DNA from 3 places in the Herbaspirillum sp. NPDC101396 genome. Region 2 is predicted to be linked to each of the others. Evidence: predicted binding sites of a transcription regulator. Region 2 holds the regulator's gene; each other region holds the start of a gene.
What was found. Region 2 encodes sigma-54, which starts transcription at its own class of promoters, with help from an activator protein. Its sites were predicted from a motif close to TGGCANGNAANCTGCTTT; they were not measured.
Positions count from the first base shown of each region.

Region 1: the regulator sigma-54 is predicted to act here: its motif matches at 1,077-1,094, upstream of ACIROY_RS09815 (ANTAR domain-containing response regulator).
Region 3: the regulator sigma-54 is predicted to act here: its motif matches at 846-863, upstream of ACIROY_RS14205 (acetyl-CoA acetyltransferase).

Region 1 is NZ_JBIWNT010000003.1:11,434-13,706, reverse strand. It holds gene ACIROY_RS09815 (ANTAR domain-containing response regulator) at 204-830, opposite strand; gene ACIROY_RS09810 (autotransporter outer membrane beta-barrel domain-containing protein) at 1,281-2,123, shown strand; gene ACIROY_RS09805 (DUF3309 family protein) at 2,197-2,273, shown strand, end outside.
Region 2 is NZ_JBIWNT010000005.1:85,751-88,023, reverse strand. It holds gene ACIROY_RS17790 (RNA polymerase factor sigma-54) at 64-1,545, opposite strand; gene lptB (LPS export ABC transporter ATP-binding protein) at 1,579-2,273, opposite strand, start outside.
Region 3 is NZ_JBIWNT010000004.1:77,152-79,424, forward strand. It holds gene ACIROY_RS14205 (acetyl-CoA acetyltransferase) at 1-811, opposite strand, end outside; gene ACIROY_RS14210 (TRAP transporter substrate-binding protein) at 1,291-2,273, shown strand, end outside.

The DNA.
Region 1 (2,273 bases), on a different contig from region 2:
GCGCTAATGCAGACGATTCAGCAAAGAGCGTGCCAAGCAGCTTATAAAACACTTAAAAGCCGCGCCGCTCATGGGCAAAGCGACAATCCGGCGTAACAGGTTTGAAAGGAAAGCGAGGGGAGTTTGCAAGCGTGGAGGCGCACCGCCTTTGTGCTGCGCACCAATTTGGCGGTGCATGCACGCCGCCGCATGCGGGAAAAGTGTCAGCCGAGCAAGTCTTCGACGTCCAGCAGGCGCTGGGCGATTTCCGAGAGCTTGAGGTTCTTGTTCATGGCCATGCTGCGCAGCTTTTGATAGGCTTCGTCCTCCGACAGCTTGTGGCGGGACATCAGCAGGCCCTTTGCGCGCTCGATCACTTTGCGTTCGGCCAGCTTGTGCTTGGTGTCGGACAATTCGGTCAGCAGCTTCTGCTCCTGGCGGAAGCGCGCCAGCGCCACGTCGAGCACCGGCTTGATGCGTTCAGCTTGCAATCCGGCCACGATGTAGGCAGTAACGCCGGCTTCCATGGCGGCTTCCATGGTGCTGGTGTTGTCGTCTTCGGTGAACATGACGATGGGGCGGCGCTCGTCGCGCGTGGCGATGACGATGTGCTCGAGCACGTCGCGCGCATCGGACTCGGCGTCGATGATGATCATGTCGGGCTGAAGCTGGGCGATGCGCTCGGGCAGGTACAGGTCGGCCGGCAGCGAGGCGATGATGTTGTAGCCGGCCTCCAGCAAGCCGATGCGCAAGGCTTTGCCACGCTCGGCCTGCTCCTGCAGGTCGGTGTCGGTCTCATCATCGGCATGGTCGATGATGGTGTTGACGACGACAATGCGTAGATTGCGCATGTGAGGTTCCAATGTTCGCCTGGACATCGTAAATCGATTCTGAACGCGTTACGGGTCTGGGTGGCGGTGGCACATCCCATACCGGATTGCACCGGCTTCATGTTGCCACACCTCCACGCTGCATGCCCGCCCGAATATCCCCGGATGCAGCGGGCGAATAGTAACCCATTTGGAAATGCCGCACACTTTCCATCATCTTGTGATGCATTCGGGATGGATCATCGCTGCAGCGCCGTCAGCGTCATGCAAGCAAAAATCAAACCAGAAAAAAGCGACGCGGTCGCATCGCCATGCCGTATTCCCTACTGCGCAACTCGCCTTTTCCTACAGGAAATTGAGGCAGACGCCTATCTACCGTAAGCAAGGCGGTTGTTAACATCCATTGCGTCAACTGCCTTCGCACAGTGGACACTATTTTTGATTCGGCTTTCCGCCAGGAGGAGATTACCCATGTCACGTCGCATTCGTTGCCTGCCGGCTGTCGGCAAGTCCGTGCAACTTGCCACCTACTTTGCCGCCGGCAGCGCGCTTGCGCTGACGTCGGCCAGCGCCTTGGCCGACCCGTCGCCGGCGCTGGACCGCTTCAGCCTGTCGGCAGGCGCCTACTATGTTGACCCGACTTTCCGGGTCAACGCCAACTCCCAATACGGCTCGTATCAGTCCGGCGACATTGACCGCGATCGCACCGCTTTGCCGCGCGTGCGCGCTGAATTGCTGCTGTTCGACAGCCAAGGGCTGTCGTTCGATTATTTCACGTACAAGAAGAATTACGGCGGCGCCATCAACCGCACCATTCCTCTCGGCACCGGCTCCACGCTCAACGGCAGCGGCGACGCCAACATCCAGGTTGACATGGCGTCGCTGGCTTACAAGTGGTGGATCGGACAAGGCAACGACGTCTTCGGCATCGGACTCGGTGCCGGCTACTATCGCGCCAAGATCGACGTCAACGCGTCCGCCACACTGAACGGCGCCGCCGGCACCTTCAGCGACAGCTACTCCGAAAAGACCTGGGCGCCACTGCTGGAACTCGGTTGGAAACATGCCTTCAGCAAAGACTTCCGCATTTATGCAGAAGCCTCCGGCGTCAAGAAGAACTGGGGCAAGGTCACCGGCCACATTTATGGCGCAGCACTCGGCGCCGAGTGGTATCCGCTGGCCAACCTCGGTATCGGCGCCGACTACGGCATTACCCGCATCAAGATCAACCGCGACGGCGGCGGCGCCATCAACGACGCCAATCTGGATATTCGTCTTAAAGGGCCTTCGGCTTACGTGAAGGTCCGTTTCTAACATGGACGCCATGCGGAATTCCGCATCGCGACGATGAACGCTGCAACCCTGCAGTAACAACAAGGAGAACAACATGACACTCGGCACCATACTTCTGATCGTTCTTATTCTGATCCTGATCGGCGCCCTGCCGACCTGGCCGCATAGCCG
Region 2 (2,273 bases):
AGCACCAGAACAAAACACCCGAACTCAACAGAACACAGCAACGATGCTTTGCTACAGAAAAACTTACAGAGATTTGCGGAGATTCACCGGCGGAATTTTGAGCACTTCGCGGTATTTCGCGACGGTCCGTCGCGCCACCACCATGCCCTGTTCCGCCAACATATCTGCAATCTTGCTATCAGAGAGTGGGTTCTTAGGGTCTTCTGCTCCTATCAGTTGTTTGATGAGAGCCCGTATCGCAGTGGAGGAAGCTTCACCTCCGGTTTCTGTTGCGACGTGGCTGCCGAAGAAGTATTTCAACTCAAACATGCCATGCGGGGTCAGCATGTACTTCTGAGTCGTTACACGAGAAATAGTGCTCTCGTGTAGACCCAGTGTATCAGCTATTTCGCGCAACACAAGGGGTCTCATGGCAACGGCGCCATGTGAAAAAAAGTTGCGTTGCCTCTCAACAATTGCCTGGGCGACACGCAAAATTGTGTCGAAGCGCTGACGCATATTTTTGATCAGCCACTTGGCTTCCTGCAGCTGCGAACCGAGCGAGCCGTCGCCCTTGGCTTGCTTGAGTGCGTTGGCGTACATGGCGTTGACGCGCAGCCGCGGCATCACGTCGTGGTTGAGCAAAACCTGCCAGCCGTCCTTGGACGCTTTGACAATCACGTCGGGCACCACGTAGTCGGATCGGCCCGATGCAAACATGGCGCCGGGATGCGGATGGCACTGGCGAATCACGGCTTGCGCCTCGCGCAGGTCTTCATCGTCGCAACCGAGCGCTTTCTTGATTTTATTGAAATCACGCTGGGCGAACAGCGCCAGGTAATCTTCAACGATGGTCAGCGCCAGCCGGCGTGTGACAAAGGCAACTTTCGGCAAGCGCCGGACCTGCAGCGCCAGGCATTCGGAGGCGCTGCGCGCGCCGACGCCGGCCGGCTCGAAGCTCTGCAGCAGCTTCAGTGCAATGGTCAGTTCGTCAAGTTCGATTTCCAGTTCTTCGGGCAGGCGCGCATGGATTTCTTCCAGCGATTCTTCGAGATAGCCGTGGTCGTCAATCGCGTCGACGATCAGTTCGATCAGCGCACGGTCGCGCAAGCTGCGCACGGTCAGGCGGGTCTGCTCCTGCAGGTGTTCGCGCAGCGTGACGTCGTGGGCTTCGAGTTGCGGACGCGAGTCTTCGTCGTCGGGTGTCTTGCCGGTGCGGGCGACGTCGTCGAAGCTCCAGTCGGCATCGCCGCTCGCATGCTCGTCGCCGCTTGCACTGTCCTGCGGATCGCCGGCTTCGCCTTCCGCGGGTGCAGCGCTGGCGGCGCTGTTTTCGACCGGCTCCGCCTGCGCCGAAGACGGGCTGCTGAGGGCGCCGTCGGCAAGCAGCCGCACGGAATTGTCGAGCGCATCGTCGAGGCGTTCCAGCAGCGGATTGTCCGACAGGATCTGTTCCAGTTCCTGGTGCAGTTCCAGCGTCGACAGCTGCAGCAAACGGATCGACTGCTGCAACTGCGGCGTCAATGCCAGATGCTGAGAGGTGCGAAGCTGGAGGGATTGTTTCATTCAGTTTTCAGTTGGCAGCGTATTGCCTGCGGATTACATGCGGAAGTGTTCGCCCAGATACACGCGGCGGACGGACTCATCGGCGATGATGTCGTCAGGGCTGCCGCTGGCCAGCACGGTGCCCTGGTTGATGATGTAGGCGCGATCGCAAATGCCCAGCGTCTCGCGCACGTTGTGGTCGGTGATGAGCACGCCGATGCCGCGTTCCTTGAGGAAGCGCACGATGCGCTGGATCTCGATCACGGCGATCGGATCGATACCGGCGAATGGTTCGTCGAGCAGCACGAAGCGCGGATCGGTCGCCAGCGCACGGGCGATTTCGACACGCCGGCGTTCGCCGCCGGACAACGACAGTGCCGGGCTTTCGCGCAGCTTCTCGATCTGCAATTCGTGCAACAGGCTGTTGAGGCGGCCTTCGATTTCATCACGGCTGAGCGACTTGCCGTTTTCCTTGCGCAGTTCCAGCACGGCGCGGATGTTGTCCTCCACGTTGAGCTTGCGGAACACCGAGGCTTCCTGCGGCAGATAAGACAGGCCGAGCTGCGCGCGCTCGTGGATAGGCAGCCGAGAAATCGCCGAACCGTCGAGATCGATCTCGCCGCCGTCGGACGGCACCAGGCCGACGATCATGTAAAACGAGGTGGTCTTGCCGGCGCCGTTGGGGCCGAGCAGGCCGACCACTTCGCCGCTGGCGACTTCGAGCGAGACGTCGCGCACGACCTGGCGCG
Region 3 (2,273 bases), on a different contig from region 2:
CCTGCTGCCATGCCAGCGTGCCGGCTTCGAAACGGGTCGGGTCGCGGCGCGACAGCGGCAGGAAATCATTGACGTGCACGGCGGCGCGGAAGGTCACGGCGCGCTGCATGGTCTTGGCCACGTCGGCGGCGCTCAGCACCAGCGCGGCGGCGCCGTCGGAGATCAGCGAGCAATCTGTGCGCTTCAACGGGCCGGCGACGAAGGGATTCTTTTCCGAGACGTTGCGGCAGAAGTCGAAGCCGAAATCCTTGCGCATGTGGGCGTAGGGATTGCTCATGCCGTTCTTGTGATTCTTGGCGGCAATGGCGGCCAGCGCATCCGACTGATCGCCGTAGCGATCAAAGTAGGCTTGCGCGATCTTGCCGAACACGCCGGCGAAGCCGCCCGGGATGCCGGCTTCTTCCTTGGCGTAGCAGCACTTGAGCAGCACTTCGCCGACTTGCGGCGTGGCCAGTTCGGTCATTTTTTCAAAGCCGATCACCAGCGCGTGCTTGGCCTGGCCGGACAGGATCGATTGCATGCCCGAGTGGATCGCCGCCGAACCGGTGGCGCAGGCGTTCTCAACGCGCACGGCAGGCTTGAAGCGCAGCGCGGGCAAGGTATTGAACACCAGCGAGGACGGGAAGTCCTGATACAGGAAGCCGCCGTTGAAGGTGCCGATGTGGATCGAGCCGATGTCTTCCGGCGTCAGGCCGGCGTGTTCGATGGCCGCCTTGGCGACCTGGCCGATCAGCGCTTCCGGATCGATGCCGTCGAGCTTGCCGAATTGGGAGTGATTCCAGCCGGTGATGCAAGGGGAAGGTGCAGTCATGTGGATTCCTGAAAAGAGTGTGTTGGAACAGCAATATGCAAAAACGATGCCACGAATTTTCCAGGCCGGTGCAGCATTGCCGCGTTGCTTGTTGTTATGGCGGCAGCGCCCGTACGGGCGGCGTCGGCAGGCCGTGATGGCGGTAAACATAGCACGTTGCGCGCAGTGATGAATTTGCTGCACTGCAGGATGAAACCGGGATGGGAACCGCATACAGGTGTCAATCAAGTGTTCAGGCAATGCGACAGGTGTCGCATCAAAATAAACACCTGATTGGCCCTCACATCCCTTGTCGAATCAGGCGTTTATCGAAGAGAATGTGCTTGCAATGCCGACTTCAGGGAGGGAAGCCCAGGTCCGTGGAAACACTTTCGCGACTTGGCATCCAAATTGCTCTAGAACGCATAAGCAGTGCTGAATTAGTCGTTACTAGTATCGGCAACATAAATTAACCAAAACTAAAATCAGGAGACAAACAGATGGGTAACCCAACTGCCAGCATCACTCGCCGTCGTTTTTTGAAGACTGTTTCCGTCGCTTCGGCCGCTGCCGCCACCGGCATGATGTCGACCCAGGCATTTGCCGCCGCTGAATTCACGCTGAAGTACGCCAACAACCTGCCGGCCACGCATCCGATGAATCTGCGCGCCAAGGAAATGGCCGCCAAGATCGCGACCGAGTCCAAGGGCCGCATCGACTTCCAGGTCTATCCGAACAACCAGCTCGGCAATGACACCGACACGCTGGGCCAGGTACGCTCGGGCGCGGTCGACTTCTTTACACTGTCCCCGCTGATTCTCGGCACGCTGGTGCCGGCTGCACAGATCAGCGGCGTCGGCTTTGCCTTCAAGGATTACAACCAGGTGTGGGCCGCACTCGACGGCGAGTTGGGCGCGCACGTGCGCAAGCAGATCGAGGCCAAGTCCACCGTCTTTGCATTTGAAAAGATCTGGGACAACGGCTACCGCCAGATCACCAACAGCACTCGCGCGATCAACAAGCCGGAAGACCTCAAGGGCATGAAGCTGCGCGTGCCGCCGAGCCCGCTGTGGACATCGATGTTCCGCGCCTTCGATGCGGCGCCGGCCAGCATCAACTTCGCCGAAGTGTATTCCGCGCTGCAGACCAAGATCGTCGAAGGCCAGGAAAACCCGATGGCGATCATCTCGACCGCCAAGCTGTACGAAGTGCAGAAGTACTGCTCCATGACCAACCACATGTGGGATGGTTTCTGGTTCCTGGCCAACAAGAAATCGTTCGAGCGTCTGCCGAAGGACCTGCAGGAAATCGTCACACGCAACGTCAATGAAGCCGGCATCAAGCAACGCGCCGACGTCAAGGCGCTGAACGATTCCCTGGCGACCGAAATGAAGGGCAAGGGTCTGGCCTTCAACGACACCGACAACGAAGCCTTCCGCGCCAAGCTGCGCAGTGCAGGTTTTTATGCCGAGTGGCACAAGAA